DNA from 4 places in the Streptomyces sp. NPDC051561 genome. Region 1 is predicted to be linked to each of the others. Evidence: riboswitches for the same ligand, from Rfam matches in the RefSeq annotation. Region 1 holds a riboswitch; each other region holds the start of a gene.
What was found. A riboswitch is a leader RNA that binds a small molecule or an ion and turns the genes downstream of it on or off. The one in region 1 is predicted to bind cyclic di-AMP.

Region 1 (5,451 bases):
ACCGACTGGGAGGACTACGCCGAGCAGATGCTGGAAGTCCTCACCGCCCACCCGGACTTCGAGAACACCCAGGCCGACGGCGGCTACACGCCCCGGCCCGCCTTCCGGCCGCTGACCCGCTTCGAGGGCCAGGGCCTGGACAAGGGGCATGTGGTCCACGACCTGATGTTCCGCAGGGTCACGCACTCGGACTGAGAGCCGGTGTCGGGCGTCCCGTCCCGCCCACCGGCGCCGACGCCCCGCCCACCGGCCGACGCCCCGCGCAGCAGCAGACGCGCATCGCCACCGGCCGACGCCCTTTTCCAGCCACGAGCGGCCTCCCACAAGGAAGTTGTCCACAGGCTGTGTCCACAGGGCATCGCGGCTGTCAGTAGCACTCGTTAGGGTCGTTGGATGTACGAAACGTACGAACAGCCGCCCCCGCACCCGGCCGCGCCGGTCCAGGACCAGGTCGTCCCGGTCCCGGGCCACGCCGTGCCGGTCCCCGCGGTGCCGGGATCCGATGTCCCGGATGCCGCGCACTGGCAGGGCGACGGGGTGCGCCGTGCGTTCCCGAGCCGGTGGCTGCTGCGCCTGCGGGGCAGCCGTTTCTGGCGCAGCCGGGCGGTCCGCGCGACCGCGCTGATCCTGCTGCTGGCCCTCTCCGGCCTGGTCCTGCTCGCTCTCGTACGGGAGCAGACCGGCACCCGGGGCTTCCTGGTCGGGCTCGGCCTCGCGGTCTTCCCGGTGCCGCTGCTGGTGACCGCGTTCCGCTGGCTGGACCGGGTCGAGCCGGGGCCGTGGCGGAACCTGATCTTCGCGTTCACCTGGGGATCCTGCGCGGCGGCACTCGTCGCCATCACCGCCAACAGCTTCGCCGTGCGCTGGATAGCCGTGGCCACCGCGGACCCCGACGGGGCGGACACCCTCGGCGCGACCGTGGTCGCGCCGGTGGTCGAGGAGTGCGCGAAGGCGGTCGCGATCCTGCTGATCTTCCTGTTCCGCAGGCGGCACTTCACCGGGATCGTCGACGGGGTGGTGATCGCCGGCTTCACCGCGACCGGCTTCGCCTTCACCGAGAACATCCTCTATCTGGGCAATGCCTTCGGCGAGGACCAGTCGTTCGGCACCGGGCTGGGCGCGGTGACCGCGGGCACCTTCTTCGTCCGCGTGATCATGTCGCCGTTCGCGCACCCCCTGTTCACGGTGCTGACCGGCATCGGCTTCGGCCTGGTCGCGCTCACTCCCACCCGCCGCGGCCGCACCCGGGCCTGGGTGCGGATCCGCCGCGTCGCCCTCCCCCTGCTCGGCCTGCTGCTCGCCATGGGCATGCACGCCCTGTGGAACGGCTCGGCGTCCTTCGGCCCGTTGGGCTTCTACGCGGTGTACGGGCTGTTCATGGTCCCGGTCTTCGCGTTCCTGACCTGGCTGGCGATCTGGACCCGGCAGCGCGAGCTGCGGATGCTCGGCGCCGAGCTGCCCGCGTACGCCTCCGCCGGCTGGCTGGACCCGGCCGAACCGCTCGCGCTGTCCTCGATGCGCGCCCGCTCCCTGGCCCAGGGGTACGCCGCGAGGTCGTACGGCCCGGCCGCCGCCCGCGCCGTGGCGGAGTACGAAAGGTCCGCGACCGCTCTGGCCTTCCTGCGCTACCGGGCCCGCCGCTCGACGGCCACACCCGAGTCGGCCGCCGCCTTCACCGCGCGTGAGCGGGAGCTGCTGCAGGAACTGTGGCAGCGCAAGCGGACAGCGGGTCCCGCCCTGGTGTACGCCGCCCAGGTCACCGGGCGAATACGGCTGCTGCCCCCGCCGTACCACCCGGCCTACGCGGCGGCGTACAACCCGTACAAGCACTGAAGCGGAACCGTGGCGGCCACTTCGCTGCATGCCCGCAAACGCGAACCGGCAGCCCTGGCGTCGGGGGGTGAGCGCCAGGACTGCCGGAGTCCGGAAGTGCGGTGGTGCGGGCCGTCAGGTGCGAAGACCGTCAGGTGCGGAGGCTCAGACCGTCAGGCCCTTGTCTCGCAGCCAGGCCGCCGGGTCGACGCCGTCGCCGCCGGGAGTGTGCACCTCCAGGTGCAGGTGCGCTCCCGACACATTGCCGGTGGCGCCGACGTTGCCGATGACCTCGGCGGTGGTGACCTTGTCGCCGGGCGAGACGTTCATCTGCGAGAGGTGGCAGTACCAGATCTCGGTGCCGTCGGACATTTCGAGGACGATGCGGTAGCCGTAACTGCCGGACCAGCCCGCCGACTTGATGGTGCCGCCGTGCACGGCCTTCACCGGGGTGCCCGCCGAGGCGGCGAAGTCCAGTCCGGTGTGCTGGCCGGAGGACCACATCGAGCCGGCCTGCCCGTAGGTGGCGGTGAGGTAGTACGAGGAGGTGGGCAGCGAGAAGCTGGCGGCCAGTTTTGCCAGCCGTTCGGCCTCCGCACGCGCCTCGGCCTCGGCCTTGGCCCGCTCCTCGGCCTCCGCCTTCTCCCGGGCTGCCTTCTCGGCCTTCGCGTGGGCCGCGTCGCGCTGCTTCTTCGCCTCGGCGGCCGCGTCCTGGACGGCCTTCTCGCGCGCGGCCTCCTGGACGGCCTCGTCGGCCGCGGAGCGCTGCTGCTCGGCCTGCTGGAGGATGCGGGCGCGCAGGCTCTCACCGGCACCCGCCTGCTGCCCGGAGCCTGCCGCGTCGGCGACCGGCGCCGCGACGGGCATCGCCGCGACCACCACGTCCCTCTCGGAACCGGCCTCGATGACGCCCTCGTCCTGCTTGTCCTCGGAGTCGGACATCAGCGCGCCGACACCCGGGAGGGACTTGGCGTCCGGCAGGGAGCCGGCGAGGGAGTCGAGCGAGTCGGTGATCTGGTCCGGCAGGGATATCGACACCGCGGGCTTGTCCTGCGCGGTGGCGATGCCACCCGCGCCGACCGCCGCGATCACGCCGACACCCAGCACGGTGGAGCTACGGGCGAGCGAGCCGCGCTGCTTGGCCACCCGGTGCTTGCCGCGGACCGGGACGACGGACTCCTCGGTGGGGTTCCACTCCTCGGCCGATGCCTGCGGACCCTCGTGGTCCGAGTAGTCGACGAAACCCTCGAACCCGGTGCGGGGCTGGTGCATCGTCTGCGTCATGGTCTGCGTCGCCTGGACCGCCGGCATCGTCGCAGTGGTGGAGCCGGCACCGTGTCCGTTGCCGTAACCGGTGCCCTCCGGGCCTTCACTGTCGTTCGGGACACCGTAGGACCCGTACGAGAAAGCGGTGGTGGGGGCTGCGGGGGCAGGCCTGTTGGACGCCACGGAGGCGCGCTCCTTTCCTTCCTTCTCGCCTACCGGGTTAGCTGACGGGTTCGGAGCAGGAAGGTCTCCTACGGGCCAGGCTCAGCCCGATTCACCCCAATTGGTGGTTCCCCGGTTTCCTCACGGAATTCGGCGCACGCGCACGGCGCCGTCTCTGACGACGGCTGGGACGACCGCGCTGCGTTATCGAACGTTAATAGACACACAAGTGGAATTCCAAGCCGTTCCTGTTGATCGTTAACGCAACGCTTGCATCCCTGGCCATGACATAAGACCCAAAAGGCCATCAACCCGGGCGTCACAACGCCCCCTTGACGCCCCTTCGGCCACACCCATTCCCACGCGCGCAAACTCTCCACAACTGATAGATCGTCAATTGTTATGCACAGCGCTCCCCTTCGCGCACACTCAGTGACAACCCGTAGTCACAGTGCCCGTGCGGCCGCGCACGGCGGCCTCACCTCCCGCCCTCACGGCCGTTTCACGATCTCCACGGTCCGCCGCCGCTCCGGCTGCCGCTCCCCCGGCCGTCCGACCGCGAGCAGCGCCATGTCGTCCGTCTGCTTGCCACCCGTGTGCACCCGTACGTCACTGATCAGCGCGTCCAGTACGGCCTCGGGCCCCGGGAAGAGCGACAGCCGCAGCCGGGCCGCCGGATCGTAGAAGACCCCCTGCGCGTCCCGCGCCTCGGTGATCCCGTCCGTGTAGAACAGCAGCGTCGACCCGCCGGGGAACGTGAACTCCCGCGCCCGGTCCGGCCAGTCCCCCAGGTCGCCCATCCCCAGCGGCAGCGCGAACTCCTCCGGCTCCAGTACGTCCAGCTCCCCGTCCGCGTACAGCAGCAGCGGCTCCGGGTGCCCCCGGTTCACCAGTCGTACGACGCCCTCGCCGCGCGGGATCTCGGCGAGCACCGCCGTGGTGAACCCCTCCAGCGCGTCCAGCCCGTCCCGCCGCGCCCCTTCCCTGGCCAGTGCCCGCTCCAGCCGCTGCGCGACCCCCTCCAGCGTGCTCTCCGTCTCGGCCGCCTCCCGGAACGCCCCCACCACGATGGCGACCGCCTCCACGGCCTCAAGTCCCTTGCCCCGTACGTCCCCCACCACCAGCCGCACCCCGTAGGGCGTGTCCTGCACGGCGAACAGATCGCCCCCGATGAACGCGTCCGCGTCGGCGGCCTCGTACCGCGCCGCGATCTGCAGTCCGCCGATACGTTCCGGCGGCGTGGGTACGACGGCGCGCTGGGCCGCCTCCGCGATGACCCGCACCGTGGCGAGGCGGCGGTCCCCGCGACGTACCACCCGGTTGATGAACACGGCCAGCGCGCCCACCGTCAGTACCGTCAGCAACTCCGTCACCGACAGCACCCTCAGCATCGTGCCGTCACCGATCCGCAGTCCCACCACGGCCAGCACCGAGGCCACCGCGATCAGCACGGTCGGCAACAGCGGGAAGAAGGGCGCGGCCACCAGCGGAGCCGCCGTGAACAACGGGGCCGCGGTGAAATCGGGTGGCGTCGCCTCGTCGTAGACCACTCCGCCGACGATCATCAGCACGGGCAGCACCCGTACGAACCGCCTGCTCTTGCGTCCCCTCCGGTCCGCCGGTTCCGCCCCGCCCCCGGCCCCGTCGCTCCCACGCCCGTTCCCCGCCACCGTCTGCTCTCCTGCCCAGGTCCGCACCGGGTGCGGACGGTACCGCTCCCCACCCAGGCTGGCCGGAGCCGCGCCGCAGTGCGAATCGGCATCCGCCATGTGGGGGACGCCGGTCCGTCGCCCCCGAAAACGCCTGAGGCCCGGAACTCTTTCGAGTTCCGGGCCTCAGGCCTACTGCTACTACTTCTTCAGTAGCGGGGACAGGATTTGAACCTGCGACCTCTGGGTTATGAGCCCAGCGAGCTACCGAGCTGCTCCACCCCGCGTCGGTAAACACAACCCTACGCCATCCGGGCAGCCCCTTCGACCACGTTTACCCCGGAGCCGCTTTCCCGCCCGGGGTCACTCCGCTCCGAACGCGGCCGCGTTCTCCCGAGCCCACTGCCGGTAGCTGCGGGCCGGCTGCCCGAGCAGGCTCGCGGTGGTGTCGGCGATCTCGGCGGGACCGTCCTGCGCCGACGCCCACAGATCGAGCAGCGCGGTCACCATGCGGTCCGGCAGGTACTTCCCCATCTGCTGCTCGGCCTCCCCGCGGCTGATC
Region 2 (5,451 bases), on a different contig from region 1:
TCAACGGCATCTGGTCGATCGGCGCGATCCGTACCGGGGCGCCGGGACGCGGCGCGTGAATCATCTTGCCGTCGCCGATGTACAGGCCGACATGGGTGATGCCCGAGTAGAAGAACAGCAGATCTCCCGGCGCCAGTTGGGAACTCGACACCCGCTGCCCCGCGTTGATCTGGGTGTACGTGGTTCGCGGCAGCGCCACTCCCGCCGAGCGCCAAGCGGCCTGCGTCAGACCGGAGCAGTCGAAGGAGGAGGGGCCCGTGGCACCCCAGACATAGGGCTTGCCGAGCGCCGAGTAGGCGAACGAAACGGCTTGCGCGGCACGGGCGTTGGGCGCCCTGGTGCCGCCCCGGGGCATCTCGGTGCGCGCGGACCCCGACCGGTCGGCGCGCTCGCCGTCACCGTGCCCGTCCTGGGCGGCGTACCGGGCGCGGTCGTCGCCGGAGAGCCGGGCCAGCAGCTCCTCCGCGCCCGCGATCTTCTGCTGGATCTCCGCCTTGTGCTTCTTCAACTCTGCCTGTTCCGAGGCGAGTTCGGTGAAGCGCTGGTGGGCGGCCCCGCGCAGCCGGGTGATCTCGGCGAGTTGCCTGCGCGCGCCCTGCACCTTCACCGACTGCCGTTCGCCCGCCCGTCCGGCGCGCGCGGCCCGCTCCAGATAGCCGTCGGGGTCCGAGGTCAGCGCGACCTGGAGCGCGGGTTCCATGCCCCCGGTGCGGTACTGCGCGGCGGCCAGCGAGCCGAGCGACTCGCGGGCCTCGTTGAGCTTCTCGGTCCTGCGGGCCGCCTGGTCCCGCAGCGCGTCCAGGGACTTCTTGGTGCGCTCGGACTTCTCCTTCACCCCGTTGTACGTCTCGGTCGCGGTCTCCGCGTCGTGGTACAGCGCGTCGACCTTGGACTTGATCTGCGCCGGGGTGAGGTTCGGCTCCGCCTGTGCGGTGCCTTCCAGGGCGGTGGTGCCCGCGGCCCCCGCCAGTGCGAGGGCGACCGCTGTGGTGCGGGCGGTGCTGCCGGCCAGTGAGCGCTGCTTGGGCTTCCGGTGCGCTGCCACGAGGGCGTTCACGTCCTTCCACGGGTACGTCCGTCGCGTACGCACGAGTGGTGCGCACTCTCCGAACGCGTCCGGCGGCGGTCCCGTACAGGGGGGAGCGGGACCGCCGCCGGATTCTCTCGGCGGTGGCGACCGACGACCGTTCCGGGGTCGGAACGGCGTGGGGTGTCGGCCACCTGGGGAGGGACGCTAAACCTGGCCGTCACGGCACAGCCTTCGAATGGCCGTAGTTGAGTGAAAGTGGCGCACCAATGATCAGGAGTGATCGGGCGCCACGAGGTGGAATATGTACTTCCGCGCTCTCTGTGACCGAGGGGACGGAAGTTCCCGCCCTGCCGCAAGAAGCCTGCTATCGCCTCGTTAGGCTCCGCCCCATGGACGTACTCACCCATGTCTTCGTGGGCCTGCACATCATCGGCATCGCCGCGCTCCTCGGCGGCTTCCTCACCCAGATGAAGGCGATGGGCACCGGTACCGCGCGCTTCGGCCCCGCGATGCTGCACGGTGCGCTGACGATGCTGGTCACCGGCATGATCCTGGTCGGCCTCAACCAGGCCCAGGACCACTCCGTCAACAACATCAAGATCGGCGTCAAGCTGGCGATCCTGGTGGTGATCCTGGGTCTCGTCTACGTCAAGCGCGACGAGGAGAAGGTGGAGAAGGCCGTGTTCGGCGCGGTCGGCGGGCTGACCATCGTCAACATCTTCATCGCCGTCCTCTGGACCTGACGGGCCGGCCCGCCTCCGGCGACCGGCCCGTCCCGCGCGACCAGCGTCCTCAGGCGGGCCGCACGCTGCCGTAGATCGGCATGTAGTAGATCGACTCCTCGCGCACATTCGCGCCCGGCTTCGGTGCGTGGATCATCATCCCGTTGCCCTTGTAGATGCCGACGTGGCTGATGTCGTCGTAGAAGAACACCAGGTCACCCGGCTTGAGGTCCTTGGTCGCGACCCGGGTGCCGACCTCCACCTGGTCCCAGGTGGTGCGCGGCAGATTCACCCCGGCGTCCCGCCAGGCGGCCTGCGTCAGCCCCGAGCAGTCGTACGAGCCGGGGCCGGTCGCCCCCCAGACGTACGGCTTGCCGATCTGGGCCCGCGCGAAGGCCAGCACCTTCGCGGCCTTGGTGTCGTACGAGCTGTCGCTGCCCGTGCCCGTACCGGAACCCGTGCCCGTACCGCCGCCGGAACCCGTGCCCGTGCCGGAGCCGCTGTCCGCGCCTCCGCCGCCCTGGTCCTTCTCCTTCTCCTTCTCGGCGGCGGCCTCCTCCTGCTTCTGCCGCTCCGCCTCCGCCGCGGCCTGCTTCCGTGCCAGCTCGTCCGCCTTGCGCTTGGCCTCCGCCTCGCGCTGGCGCTCCAGCTGCGCGAGCTTCGCCTTCTCCTGGGCGTTCAGCCGCGCGAGCAGATCGCGCGCCTGCCCGAGCTTGTCCTGCACCTCCTGCTTGGACCGGCGCAGCGCGGCCTGCGAGGTGGTCAGCCGTTCCAGGCTGCCGGTCGCCTCGGCCCGCTTCGCCGCCGCGGACCTCTGCTGCTCGCTGTACTGGCCGACCAGCTTCTTCTGCCGGTCGGTGGCCCGGGACATCAGCCGGCGCGACTCGAAGTACGACTGCGGGTCCTTGGCCAGCAGCATCGCCGCCGTCGAGCCGACCGAGCCGCTGCGGTACTGCGAGGCGGCGAAGGAACCGAGCGCGCGCCGGGCCTCGTTCAGCTTGTCGGTGCGCTTGGCGACGTCGTCGAGCAGTCCCGAGACCTTCTCGCGCTGCTGCGCGGTGGCCTCCTTGGACTGGTTGTACTTCTGGGTGGCAACCCCGGCCTGCCGGTACAGGTCGTCGACCTTCTTCTGTACTTCCTCGACGGAGGGCTTGGGCGCGGCGGGCGCGGCCTGCGCGGACTGGGTGACCAGACCGACCGTGACCAGCGCGGCGGTCGTCACGCCGATGCCGGGCGCGGAGGACCGGATCAAGGACGACGCGCTGGGGCGCGGCTTGCGATGCGATGCCAAGACAGGCATTCCTTCCGTGGACCGCCTACCGGGTTAGCTGTCGGGTTCGGGCAGGAAACGGAAGGCGCCCTACGGCCCAGGTCGTGGGGGTACGGGCCGATTCACCCCGGTCGTGCGTGTGGGTCCCCGGTTCCGAACCACCGGGTGGGTGGCGCGAATTCGGCGTGAGCGGCCCGCTTCGGCGCGGTTCGCCGAGGGGGGTACGGGCTGCTCGCGCAGCACCGTAGCCAATCGCTGTGACGGGTGGGAAGCCTGATGTTCGATATGCCCGATACATTTTCGTGACCTGGCTGTGATGTCGACAAAGCCCTCACAGAGAGCCACGGAGAGTCGACCCAGGGGCATGTGTGGACAGGTCGACGCGTCACCGGCAGAGGGTGCGGAATTCGTTCTGGCGGAATCCGGACCGGGCTGTCAGTGGGGCCGCCTAGACTCGGTAGGCGATGAGCAGCCTCTTTGACGACAGCTTCCTGGCCGATCTCCAGTCCAAGGACGACCCGGCCCCGCCGCCCCCGGAGGACACCGAAGAAGGTGCCCCTCCGGAGGAGGTCCCGCACGACCTCTTCGGGGGCAGGTTCGACGGCCCGCCGCCGCCCCGCGACGCCCATTACCGGAACGGTGCCCCCCGCCCGGTGGTCGACGCCGCGGCCCTCCTGGACGGGCTGAACGAGAACCAGCGCGCCGCCGTCGTCCACAAGGACACCCCGCTGCTCATCGTGGCCGGCGCCGGCTCCGGCAAGACCCGTGTGCTGACCCACCGCATCGCGCACCTGCTTGCCGCCCGCGGTGTGCACCCGGGCCAGATCCTGGCGATCACCTTCACCAACAAGGCCGCCGCCGAGATGAAGGAGCGCGTCGAGGCCCTGGTCGGCCCGCGCGCGGGCGCCATGTGGGTCTCCACCTTCCACAGCGCGTGCGTGCGCATCCTGCGCCGCGAATCCAAGAAGCTCGGCTTCACCAGCTCGTTCTCGATCTACGACGCCGCCGACTCCAAGCGCCTGATGTCGCTGGTCTGCCGCGATCTGGACCTCGACCCCAAGCGCTTCCCGCCGAAGTCCTTCAGCGCCAAGGTCTCCAACCTCAAGAACGAACTGATAGACCCCGAGACCTTCGCCGGCCAGGCCGCGGACGGCTTCGAGAAGACCCTCGCCCAGGCATACACGATGTACCAGTCCCGCCTCAGCGAGGCGAACGCGCTGGACTTCGACGACATCATCATGACCACGGTGCACCTCCTCCAGGCGTTCCCGGACGTCGCCGAGCACTACCGGATGCGCTTCCGGCACGTCATGGTCGACGAGTACCAGGACACCAACCACGCCCAGTACACCCTGGTCCGTGAGCTGGTCGGCCCCTCGGGCCCCGGTACCGCCCCCGGCGAACTGTGCGTCGTCGGCGACGCCGACCAGTCGATCTACGCCTTCCGCGGCGCCACCATCCGCAACATCCTCCAGTTCGAGGAGGACTACCCGGATGCGACCACGATCCTCCTGGAGCAGAACTACCGCTCCACCCAGACGATCCTCACCGCCGCCAACGCCGTCATCGAGCGCAACGAGAACCGCCGCGCCAAGAACCTCTGGACCGACGCCGGCGCCGGATCACTGATCACGGGTTACGTCGCGGACACCGAGCACGACGAGGCCCAGTTCATCGCCGAGGAGATCGACCGCCTCACCGACGCGGGCGACGCCAAGGCCGGTGACGTCGCCGTCTTCTACCGTACGAACGCGCAGTCCCGAGTCTTCGAAGAGATCTTCATCCGGGTCGGTCTGCCCTACAAGGTCGTCGGCGGCGTCCGCTTCTACGAGCGCAAGGAGGTCCGGGACATCCTGGCCTACCTGCGCGTTCTCTCGAACCCCGAGGACACCGTCCCGCTGCGCCGCATCCTCAACGTCCCCAAGCGCGGCATCGGCGACCGCGCCGAGGCGATGATCGACGCCCTCTCGATGCGCGAGCGGATCAGCTTCCCGCAGGCGCTGCGCCGGGTGGACGAGGCGTACGGCATGGCCGCCCGCTCGACCAACGCCGTCAAGCGTTTCAACACGCTGATGGAGGAGCTCCGGACGATCGTCGAGTCCGGCGCCGGACCGGCCGTCGTCCTCGAAGCCGTGATGGAGCGCACCGGCTACCTCGCCGAACTCCAGGCCTCCACCGACCCCCAGGACGAGACCCGCGTCGAGAACCTCCAGGAACTCGCCGCCGTGGCCCTGGAGTTCGAGCAGGAGCGCGAGGGCGACGAGCCCGGCACCCTCGCCGACTTCCTGGAGAAGGTCGCGCTGGTCGCCGACTCCGATCAGATCCCCGACGAGGAGGAGGACGGCTCCGGTGTCATCACGCTGATGACTCTGCACACCGCCAAGGGCCTCGAATTCCCGGTGGTCTTCCTGACCGGCATGGAGGACGGC
Region 3 (5,451 bases), on a different contig from region 1:
ACGCTCCGGGTTGGTGACGAAGAGGTCGTCGCCGACGATCTGGACCTTGGCGCCCAGCTTGTCGGTGAGGACCTTCCAGCCCGCCCAGTCGTCCTCGTACAGCGGGTCCTCGATGGAGACCATCGGGTACGCGGAGACGAGCTCCTCGTAGTACTCGGTCATCTCGGCGGCCGAGCGGGACTTGCCCTCGAACTCGTACTTGCCGTCCTTGTAGAACTCGGACGCGGCGACGTCGAGCGCGAGCGCGATCTGCTCGCCGGGGATGTAACCGGCCTGCGTGATGGCCTCGACGATCAGGTCGAGCGCGGCGCGGTTGGACTCCAGGTTCGGGGCGAAGCCGCCCTCGTCGCCCAGGCCGGTGGACAGGCCCTTGGTCTTCAGCACCTTCTTGAGGGTGTGGTAGACCTCGGCGCCCCAGCGAAGGGCCTCGGAGAAGGACTCCGCGCCGATCGGGGCGATCATGAACTCCTGGATGTCGACGTTGGAGTCGGCGTGCGACCCACCGTTGAGGATGTTCATCATCGGGACGGGCAGCAGGTGCGCGTTCGGGCCACCGAGGTAGCGGAACAGCGGCAGGTCCGAGGCCTCGGACGCGGCGTGCGCGACGGCGAGGGAGACACCCAGGATGGCGTTGGCGCCGAGGGAGCCCTTGTTCTCGGTGGCGTCGAGGTCGAACATCGCCTGGTCGATCAGGCGCTGCTCGGTCGCGTCGTAGCCGACGAGCTCCGGGCCGATCTGCTCGATGACGGCGAGGACGGCCTTCTCGACACCCTTGCCCATGTAGCGGTTGGGGTCACCGTCACGAAGCTCGATGGCTTCGAAGGCACCGGTGGAGGCGCCGGACGGAACAGCAGCACGACCCGTGCTGCCGTCGTCGAGGCCGACCTCGACCTCGACCGTGGGGTTGCCTCGGGAGTCCAGGATTTCCCGGGCTACGACGACGTCGATGGACGGCACGAGCATCTCCTTATGGGATGTGACGCGTAAGGGGCGCCCGCTGAGGGCGCGCAGTGCAGGGTCGCTTTCGGCCTTGCGACAAGAGCCTAACGTGACCGGGGCCATCGGCCAGCCGATCGACCGTCCCGTGGGACGAAAAGATGCCTGAATGCCTGTAATACAGGACGAAAGACTCTGTGCGTCGCAACTTTCCGTGGCCCGCGCGTTCACCTTGTGTACGGATGCGGGCCGCGAGACGCAGCGGATCGAGACGCAGCGGATCAAGGCGTAGCGGATACGGAAAAGACCCCGGCCCGGCGCGTACGGGGGGAAGTCGCGCCCGGCCGGGGTCCGGCATGGGGGTCGGCGGGGGTGGGCCGCCGCCCCCACGGGGGTCAGCTCAGGTGGAGCTGCTGACCCGGGTAGATGAGGTCGGCGTTGGAAACGACGTCCTCATTCAGGTCTGCGATGTGCTGCCAGCCGCCCTTGACGCCCTTGGCCTCGGCGATCTTCGAGAGGGTGTCGCCGGACTTGACCTTGTACTCGCCGTCACCCTTCTTGATCTGGCCACCGGCCTTGGACTCGACCTTGGGGACCTCGACCTTGGGGGCCTGGCGGGTCTCGCTGCGGGAAGCGGGCGCCTCTTCGCGCTTCTTCTCCACCTTCGGGGCGGACTGCTTGGCGGAGCCCGAACCGGTGCTGACGCCCGGGTCGACACCGTCGTTGCTCAGGTTGCCGGCGCCGGCGCAGGCCCAGGCACCCGGGCCCTGGATGGCGAGCAGCTTCTCGGCCGCGGCTATCTGCTGGCCCTTGGAGGCCTGGTCGGCGCGCGGGGCGTACTGGGTACCGCCCGCGGCGGCCCAGGAGGACTGCGAGAACTGCAGACCGCCGTAGTAGCCGTTACCGGTGTTGATGGACCAGTTGCCGCCGGACTCACACTGGGCGACAGCGTCCCAGGTGTCGACGGAGGCGGCGGAGGCCGAGGTGGCCCCCATCAGCGGAGCGGCTACCGCCACACCGGCGACACCGGCGTAGGCGGCGACGCGGGTGGCCTTGGACGCACGGCGGTGCTTGCCCTTGCTGAAAAGCGACATGGAAATATCCCCTCACCGACGCCTTCGAGGTGAGCTGTCGGGTTCGGGCTGTGAGTTCGCCCGGCCGCTTCGCGTCCCGCAACTGCCTTACCGGCACTCGCGTTCCACTCTTCGGCTTCACCCCAAGCCGTTCCTCGCACGTCCTTCGACGTCCGGGCCCGGCACTTACCTTGGGTCCCCCGCTCCTGCCTACGGCGCTTACGCGACGACTGCTCCCGAGGCCCGCCGGCAGGATTCGGCGTGACGGGCTCCGGTGCTCACCGGTGGCGAACGAGGACGACCGTAAACACACAAGTCCCCGATGTTCAAAGACGAACATCGGGGACATCTCACCCCTACTTGCCCTTCCGCACCGCCCGTTTATGCAGGTCAGAAGGGCCACGGCAGGAGCACCCGGACGGGACACGCCAGTTGGGGCGAAGAGACTCATGTCTCACTCGCACGAAACCGGACATAAACCCTCGAACTACCCGAGTTTTGTGAACGTTTCCGGGTTGCTTACGGGTTACTTCGCGCCCAGCTCAAGGTGCTGGCCAGGCAGGATGAGGTCCGGGTCGCCACCCAGCTCGCCACGGTTGGCCTCGTAGAGCGCCGCCCAGCCGCCGGGCACCTTCTCCTCGTCGGCGATGTGCCAGAGGTTGTCACCGGCCCGCACGGTGTACGTCGCTTCCTCGCCGGGCCCCGCGGGGGACTTGCCGCCCCCGCGCGAGGCGTGGCGGCCGGACTCGCGGTCGTCGGCGCCGGGAGGCGCGGTGGGGTCGGCGGACGGGTCGGCCGACGGATCCTGGGTCGGGTCCTGGGCCGGATCCTGCGACGGGTCGGCCGACGGATCCGCGGAACTGCCCGTTCCGGGAAGGGAGTTCTCCGGGGCCGGCGTACCGCGGTGCTTGCCGTTGCCCGTGGAGGCGTCCGGCTGGCCCGGGGTGGCGGGAGTCTCCGTGCCGGGCGTGGCACCCGGAGCGGGCCGCCCGGTGCTCGGGTCGGCATCCGGGTCCGTGCCCTCGCCCGGAGTCGCGTTCGGGCCCGTGCTGGGCGAGACGCTGGAGCCGGGGGTGGGCTCGGCGGGAGTGGTGGGAGTGGCCGGTGCGGTGGCCCCGCCGGACGGAGTACCCGCGTCCGGCGTGCCGTCCTGGGCGTCCCCGTCGGTCGGGTGCCCGGCCGGCGGTCTGGTCTGCGCACCGGAATCCGTACCGGCGTCCGCGCCCGGGTCGGCGGCGTCCACGCCCCCCGTACCGGAACCGGAGGCATTGCCACCGCCCGGCGCCAGGCCGGATATGACCGCACAGCTGGGCCACGCCTGCGGGCCCTCGGCCGCGAGCATCTTCTCGGCGACCCTCACCTGCTGCGCCCGGCTCGCGAGGTCGGCCTGCGGCGCGTACTCCACGCCGCCGTACTGCTCCCACTTCTCCTGCGAGAACTGGAGCCCGCCGTAATACCCGTTGCCCAGGTCGGCACTCCACATGCCACCGCTCTCGCACTCGGCGACGCGGTCCCAGGTGTTCGCATCCGCCGCCGAGGCGCTGGTCGCACCCAGCAGCGGAATCGCGAGCGCGGACCCGGTCACCCCGGCCGCGACGATGAGAGCGGGTGCCTGACGCGGACGACGGTGCCGACCGTTCCCGGAACGCATGCGGTTGCCTTTCAGCTGACGACGACTCGGATTTCGGACCATGACTACCGAGTCGCCCGTGAACGTAGCCCTACTCGAACACCCGTCACAAGTCGATGCAGTGCAGATCACGCGAAGGTCACATTGCTGAACAAGCGTCAGATCCTGTGTGCTTCAGCCCACCTCGCGCCGTACGAAAAGCGCGCGACGTCCGTCCATGCCGCGCCCATCAGGCAACTTCGGGCGCAGCAGCCCCAAAGCGGTGTCGCACCGCGATAGTGAGCGGCGGAATCGCCGGACGACGGTGTGCCGGAACTCCTCGGCTGCTCGCGTGCAGCGTGCCCAGGACCACGGGCCAGCGTGCCCAGGACTACGGGCCACTACCCCGACTGCCATGACATCAACTGCCGTTTCCTGATGGGGTGCCGTGCCCTGATGTCGGGTCCCGAAGAGCCCCTTGCGCCCGTCACGTGACATGGCGGCCGGCCCCTCGCCGCCTCTGCTCGGCGGCCCTTTCGCCCAACTCGATGACACGGCGCTCGTACGTGCTGTTGTCACCGGGATGGCTGCGACCCCGGTCCGTGGCCTGTCTGCGACAAGCCGGTCCGTCCCGGGGCGGCTTTCGAGAGCCCCGGAGACTGCTTTCTCTACGTACTTGCCGAAGAGAGTGACTGAAAGGTGGCTCTTGAGCCGGCCTTCGCAGATTCCGCCCTGGGCTATGAGACCGAAGCCGCGAGCTGATTAACCGATCCCCCACGTCGCACACCACACATACGGTCGAACTCACAAACGCATTCGCGTGGAGTACGGCACATCGTGGGCCGCCCGTCGCACTGCCGAAGCCCCGTGTCAGCGGGCCGGGTACCGTCGTGGCGTGAACACGCTGCATCCCACGCCGGAACTCTTCACCTGGGAGTTCGCCACCGACCCGTATCCCTCGTACGCATGGCTGCGAGAGAACTCCCCCGTCCACTGGACCACCCTGCCCAGCGGAGTCGAGGCGTGGTTGGTCACCCGGTACTCCGATGCGCGGCAGGCGCTCGCCGATCAGCGGCTGAGCAAGAACCCCGCCCACCACGCCGAGGACGCCGCGGGAAAGAGCAGGACCGGCATCCCTGGCGAACGCAGCGCCAACCTCATGACGCACCTGCTCAACATCGATCCCCCGGACCACACCCGGCTCCGGCGGCTCGTCTCCAAGGCGTTCACCCCACGCCGAGTCGCGGAGTTCGCGCCCCGGGTGCAGGAGTTGGCAGACGAACTCCTGGATCAGTTCGTGGCCAAGGGCGAAGCCGATCTCATTCACGAATACGCATTCCCGCTGCCCATTTACGCGATTTGCGATCTCCTGGGTGTGCCCCGTGAGGACCAGGACGACTTCCGCGACTGGGCCGGAATGATGATTCGCCACGGGGGTGGGCCGCGGGGCGGGGTGGCGCGATCCGTGAAGAAGATCCGGAATTACCTTGCCGAGTTGATTCACCGTAAACGTGAAACCCTCGGGGCCGACGGGTCGGAGGACGACCTGATCTCCGGATTGATCCGGGCCAGCGATCACGGCGAACACCTCACCGAGGAAGAAGCCGTGGCCATGTGCTTCGTGCTTCTCTTCGCGGGATTCGAAACCACTTTGAATCTCATCGGCAATGGGGCACTCGCCCTCATGAAGAACCCCGCACAGAGGAGCCTTCTCCAGGAGAGTCTCGACCGTGGCGAAACGGCTCTACTGGAAACGGGGGTCGAGGAACTGCTCCGATTCGACGGCCCGGTGGAGATGGCCACGTGGCGATATGCGACGGAACCCCTCGAAAT
Region 4 (5,451 bases), on a different contig from region 1:
GCAGCTGCGGCGCCAGGGAGGCGTTGAGGCGTACGGCGTCGGAGGTGTTGATGATGCCGAAGGCGTTCGGCCCGATGATCCGCATTCCATGCGAGCGGGCCGCGCGCACCAACTCCCGCTGCCGGTCCCGCCCTTCGGCCCCGCTCTCGGCGTACCCGGCGGCCAGCACCACCAGCCCCTGGACCCCGCTCTCCCCGCAGTCGGTGACCACCTCCGGCACCTTCTCGGCCGGAACCACGACGACCGCCAGATCCACCGGCTCACCGATCTCCGCCACCGAGCGGTACGCCGGTACGCCGTCCAGTTCGGTCACCTCCGGCGGGAGGGCGGCGTTCACGGCGTACGTACGGCCGGTGAAGCCGACGGCCAGCAGGTTGCGCAGGACCGTGCGCCCCACTCCCCCGGGCGTCCGGCCCGCGCCGACGATCACCACGGAGCGCGGCGTCAACAGCCGCTGCACGGACCGGGATTCGGCGCGGTGCTCCCGGGCTCGCTGCACGGCCAGGGAGCGATCGGTGGGCTCCAGGTCGAATTCGAGGCGGACCACACCGTCCTCGAAGGAGCGTTTCTGCTGGTAACCGGCGTCCGTGAACACCTTGATCATCTTGGAGTTGGCGGGCAGCACCTCGGCGACGAACCGCCGGATGCCGCGCTCGCGGGCGACCGCCCCGATGTGTTCCAGAAGTGCGGAGGCCACGCCCCGGCCCTGGTGCGCGTCCTGGACCAGGAAGGCGACCTCCGCCTGGTCGGCGCCGGGTCCGGAGGCGGGCAGTCCGTCGGCGTTGATCCGGTCGAAGCGGACGGTCGCGATGAACTCGCCGCCGACGGTGACCGCGAGGCCGACCCGGTCCACGAAGTCGTGGTGGGTGAAGCGGTGCACGTCCTTGGCGGAGAGCCGGGGGTAGGGCGCGAAGAAGCGGTAGTACTTCGACTCGTCGGAGACCTGCTCGTAGAAGCTGACCAGCCGTTCGGCGTCCTCGGTGGTGATCGGCCGGATGCGCGCGGTGCCGCCGTCGCGCAGCACCACATCGGCCTCCCAGTGGTCCGGGTAGACGTGGTCCTGGTCCCCGTGGGCCTGTACCCCTGGGGTCGGGCCCACCTGATCCGCATCGTCCGCAGCCTTGGCCATGCAGGCAGCCTACGACTCGCGGGCGCTCGGAGTGCGGGGCAGTCTGGTGCTGTTCCCGGTCCGTCCGGGGACTTCCGGCGGGTGTGCCCCGGGGACCTCCGGCAGGTCGTCCCGCAGGACCTTCGCCGGGCAGAGCATTCAGCACCACATGAGAGACTGGTCTAGACAACCAAGCAGGAATCACGAAGGGCAACACCATGGTTGAGCGCCGCGTCACCGTCGGCTGGGCCGAGGGCCTGCACGCCCGCCCCGCCTCCATCTTCGTCCGCGCCGTCACGGCCACCGGCGTCCCCGTCACCATCGCCAAGGCGGGCGGCAACCCGGTCAACGCCGCTTCGATGCTGGCGCTGCTGGGCCTGGGTGCGCAGGGCGGCGAGGAGATCGTGCTGGCTTCCGAGGCCGAGGGTGCGGACGCCGCCCTGGACCGTCTGGCGAAGCTGGTCTCCGAGGGCCTGGACGAGCTCCCCGAGACCGTCTGATTCCCGCGGCCCGAAAGGCCGCCGCCCGGACGGGCGAATCTTCGCGGAAGCCGCGCCCCCGACTGCGGGGTCGCGGCTTCCGGCATTTCCGGGGAGGGAATTCGCGGGCTGCGGGACTGCTCGAATGCAGGGGTACGTGAATTCCCGCGCCCCCCGGCACGGAATTCACCCAGGCATGGAATACCCACGGCACGGAATGCACGCCGCAAGGGATACGCACCGGCGGGCCCCGAATTCCCCCGGCTGTGCACAAGCTCACCCGCCCCGGGTGCCCGCCCGAAACGCTTCCCTCTTTGTATACGGCCCGGGTGTTACTTCCCGCCGCCCGCCAGGTTGACGGCATGTTGCGGAATCCTCATCCGGTACGCCGCCACCGCGCGCTCCACGTGCAGCGCGGTCAGCGCCCTGGCCCGTTCGGCGTCGCGCCTGGCCACCGCGTCCACGATGGCGCCGTGCTCGGCCCAGCGTTCGGCGGGGCGGGCCGGCCGTTCGGCGACGTACATCCAGGCGATCTTGTGCTTGAGCTGGGTCAGCAGGGTGATCAGGCCGGGGCTGGCGGAGGCCTGGGCGAGCGTCTCGTGGAACCAGCCGCCGAGGGCGGTCAGGTCCTCGCCCTCGGCCCGCCTGGTGCGCTCCTGGCCGAGCCTGACCAGGCCACGGAGCACCTTGAGGTGCGCCTCGGTACGCCGCATGGCCGCACGTGCGGCACCCAGTGGCTCCAGCAGGGTTCGGACCTCCAGGAGGTCGGCGGCCTCCTGCGGGGTCGGCTCGGCGACGCAGGCGCCCGCGTGGCGGCGGGTGGTGACGAACCCCTCCGACTGCAAGGTGCGCAGCGCCTCGCGGACCGGGACGCGCGAGACGCCGTAACGGCGGGCCAGCACTTCCTCCGTAAGCCGGCTGCCGCGCGGAAAGATCCCCGACACGATGTCGTCGCGGATCGCCGTACACACCGAATGCGCCGGAATACGCATACCCGGACCTCCGTCCACCCCACGTCGCTTTCCGGGAACTGTATTGCAGCGGACGGGAATTGTGTTCGACCGGGCGTAATTCATGGCTGAATTTTGGCTGTTGGGGCCACTGGACGGAAGAAAGGGCCGCGGCACACAGAAGGCCCCGGCTCTCGGGGAGCCGGGGCCTTCTGCAACAGCGGGTGGAGCAGCAGGCGCGATCAGACGCTGACGCCGTGGCCGCGGAGGTACGCGACCGGGTCGATGTCCGAGCCGTACTCGGCGGTGGTGCGGGCCTCGAAGTGCAGGTGCGGGCCCGTGGAGTTGCCGGTGGAGCCGGAGAGGCCTATCTGGTCGCCCGGGGTGACCGTCTGGCCGACGGAGACACCGATCGAGGAGAGGTGGCCGTACTGGGTGTACGAGCCGTCGTTCATCCGGATCACGATGTTGTTGCCGTAGGCGCCGCCCCAGCCGGCCTCGACGACCGTGCCGGAACCGACGGATACGACGGAGCTGCCGGAGGAGGCGTGGAAGTCGACACCGGAGTGGCTGCCGGAGGACCACATGGCGCCACCGGACTTGTAGCTGGTGGAGACATAGGAGCCGGCGACCGGCAGCTTGAAGGTGTTCAGGCGCTTGCGCTCGGCCTCGCGGGCGGCGCGCTCACGCTCCTCGCGCTCCTTCTTGGCCTTCGCCACGGCCTTGCGCTTGACCTCGGCCTTGCGGGCCTCTTCGGCCTTCCGCTCGGCTTCGGCCTTCTGGTAGGCCTTCTTCTGCGCGGCTGCCTGCGCCTCGACCTTCTCGGTGAGGGTCTGCGTCACGGAGTCCTCCATGACGACGGCGCGGATGGTGCCGGTGTCCTCGGCGGCCAGGTCCTGCTCGGCGGCGATGGCCTGGGGGGCCAGCGTTCCGATGACACCGGTCGTGGTGAGGGCGGCGACTCCGGCGATCTTCGCGCTGCGGCGCGAGAGTACGGAGGGTCGACGGTGCTTCCCGGCGGCACGGGTGAACGCCATGAAGTGGCTGTTTCCTTTCCTTCCTTCTCGCCTACCGGGTTAGCTGACGGGTTCGGAGCAGGAAGGTCTCCTACGGACTCCACCCACCCGTGAAGGGCGATGGCGTCCGATTCACCCCAGGGACGTAAGTGGGTCCCCGGCTCCCCAGGCTCGCGCCTGACGGGGACTCGGCGATGACTGTCCGGTTGCCGCTGGTGCGGCGCACTCTGACGAACAGACGGACCGACGCTAAGCGGGCTCTCTTTCAATCACCAAACAGAGAGCGGCTTTTGTAATACAGCCCACACGGCAGACAGGCACCCTCGCCAACAAAACGGACATAAGGGAGGACCCCGACGACTCGACGGTCGTCGGGGTCCGACTTGTTCTGCTTTGCGGCGGTTCTCCGTTTGACCTTTGATCGGTCAGCCGGTGACGACCTCGACCTCGCCGATGTTCAGCGCCCGGACCGGCTCCGCGATCTGCGAGGCGTCGCCGACCAGCACGGTGACCAGCTTGTCCACCGGGAAGGCGTTCACGGCGGCCGCGGTGGCTTCCACGGTGCCGGTCTGCGCGAGGCGGGCGTACAGCTGGGCCTGGAAGTCGTCCGGCAGCTCCTGCTCGACCTGGTCGGCCAGGGTCGACGCGACGGCGGAGGCCGTCTCGTACTTGAGCGGGGCCACGCCCACCAGGTTCTGCACGGCGACATCGCGCTCGGCGTCGGTGAGGCCCTCGGCAGCGAGCGTCCGCAGGACCTTCCAGAGGTCTTCCAGGGCGGGCCCGGTCGACTCGGTGTCCACGGAGCCGCTGATGGCCAGCATGGCCGCGCCGGTGCCGTCGGCGGCGGAGCGCAGCACCTGGGCGAAGGCGCGGACCCCGTAGGTGTAGCCCTTCTCCTCGCGCAGGACGCGGTCCAGGCGGGAGGTGAGGGTGCCGCCCAGGCAGTACGCGCCGAGCACCTGGGCCGGCCAGACGCGGTCGTGCCGGTCGGCGCCGATGCGGCCGATCAGCAGCTGGGTCTGGACGGCGCCCGGACGGTCGACGATGACCACCCGTCCGGTGTCGTCGGCCGTGATGGGCGTCATCGGGCGCGGCTCGGCGGTGTTGCCGGTCCACTCCCCCAGGGTGTCGGCCAGTACGGCGTCGAGGTCGATGCCGTCCAGGTCGCCGACGACGACCGCGGTGGCGGTGGCCGGGCGGACGTGCGCCTCGTAGAAGGCGCGCACCGCCGCGGAGTCGATGTTCTTGACCGTCTGCTCGGTGCCCTGGCGGGGGCGGGACATCCGCAGGGTGACCGGGAACAGCTCCTTGGAGAGCTGCTTGGCGGCCCGGCGGCCCGGGTTCGCGGCCTCGTGCGGGATCTCGTCCAGCCGGTTGCGTACCAGACGCTCGATCTCGCCGTCCGCGAACGCGGGGGCGCGCAGGGCGTCGGCGAGCAGGCCGAGCGCCTTGGGCAGCCTGCGGACCGGCACTTCGAGGGAGACCCGGACGCCGGGGTGGTCGGCGAACGCGTCGAGGGTGGCGCCGCAGCGCTCAAGCTCGGCGGCGAACTCCTCGGCGGAGTGCTTGTCGGTGCCCTCGGTGAAGGCGCGCGACATGATGGTGGCGACGCCGTCGAGGTCCTTGGGCTCGGCCTCCAGCGGGGCGGCGAGGAAGACCTCGACGGCCACCAGCTGCTGGCCGGGGCGGTGGCAGCGCAGCAGGGTCAGCCCGTTGGGCAGCGCGCCGCGCTCGGGGGCGGGGAAGGCCCACGGAGTCGCGGGGCCCTCCTGGGGCTGCGGGTGGAACTGCATTTCGCTGGTCACGGCTGCTGCGGTCTCCGTCACTTGTCCGCCCCTTCCTGCTGGTTGCCACGCTCGGTGTCGCTGCCGGCGTCGGCGTCGCTGTCCGCGTCCGAC

Region 2: another riboswitch for cyclic di-AMP. It lies ahead of ACIA73_RS07805 (NlpC/P60 family protein); the one in region 1 lies ahead of ACIA73_RS23555 (M23 family metallopeptidase).
Region 3: another riboswitch for cyclic di-AMP. It lies ahead of ACIA73_RS32135 (transglycosylase family protein); the one in region 1 lies ahead of ACIA73_RS23555 (M23 family metallopeptidase).
Region 4: another riboswitch for cyclic di-AMP. It lies ahead of ACIA73_RS35095 (M23 family metallopeptidase); the one in region 1 lies ahead of ACIA73_RS23555 (M23 family metallopeptidase).

Annotation. Positions count from the first base shown of each region.
Region 1 covers NZ_JBITDM010000010.1:258,049-263,499, reverse strand. The annotation lists gene trmB (tRNA (guanosine(46)-N7)-methyltransferase TrmB) at 1-195, shown strand, start outside; gene ACIA73_RS23560 (PrsW family intramembrane metalloprotease) at 394-1,833, shown strand; gene ACIA73_RS23555 (M23 family metallopeptidase) at 1,978-3,261, opposite strand; cyclic di-AMP (ydaO/yuaA leader) riboswitch at 3,273-3,406, opposite strand; gene ACIA73_RS23550 (PP2C family protein-serine/threonine phosphatase) at 3,732-5,009, opposite strand; tRNA gene ACIA73_RS23545 (tRNA-Met) at 5,103-5,176, opposite strand; gene ACIA73_RS23540 (SDR family oxidoreductase) at 5,253-5,451, opposite strand, start outside.
Region 2 covers NZ_JBITDM010000002.1:762,887-768,337, reverse strand. The annotation lists gene ACIA73_RS07815 (NlpC/P60 family protein) at 1-1,045, opposite strand, end outside; gene ACIA73_RS07810 (hypothetical protein) at 1,420-1,773, shown strand; gene ACIA73_RS07805 (NlpC/P60 family protein) at 1,823-3,052, opposite strand; cyclic di-AMP (ydaO/yuaA leader) riboswitch at 3,050-3,218, opposite strand; gene pcrA (DNA helicase PcrA) at 3,487-5,451, shown strand, end outside.
Region 3 covers NZ_JBITDM010000020.1:17,488-22,938, forward strand. The annotation lists gene eno (phosphopyruvate hydratase) at 1-963, opposite strand, end outside; gene ACIA73_RS32135 (transglycosylase family protein) at 1,332-2,030, opposite strand; cyclic di-AMP (ydaO/yuaA leader) riboswitch at 2,035-2,237, opposite strand; gene ACIA73_RS32140 (transglycosylase family protein) at 2,536-3,660, opposite strand; gene ACIA73_RS32145 (cytochrome P450) at 4,514-5,451, shown strand, end outside.
Region 4 covers NZ_JBITDM010000024.1:114,909-120,359, reverse strand. The annotation lists gene ACIA73_RS35110 (GNAT family N-acetyltransferase) at 1-1,099, opposite strand, end outside; gene ACIA73_RS35105 (HPr family phosphocarrier protein) at 1,327-1,608, shown strand; gene ACIA73_RS35100 (GntR family transcriptional regulator) at 1,920-2,579, opposite strand; gene ACIA73_RS35095 (M23 family metallopeptidase) at 2,780-3,574, opposite strand; cyclic di-AMP (ydaO/yuaA leader) riboswitch at 3,588-3,757, opposite strand; gene ACIA73_RS35090 (M16 family metallopeptidase) at 3,979-5,346, opposite strand; gene ACIA73_RS35085 (M16 family metallopeptidase) at 5,376-5,451, opposite strand, start outside.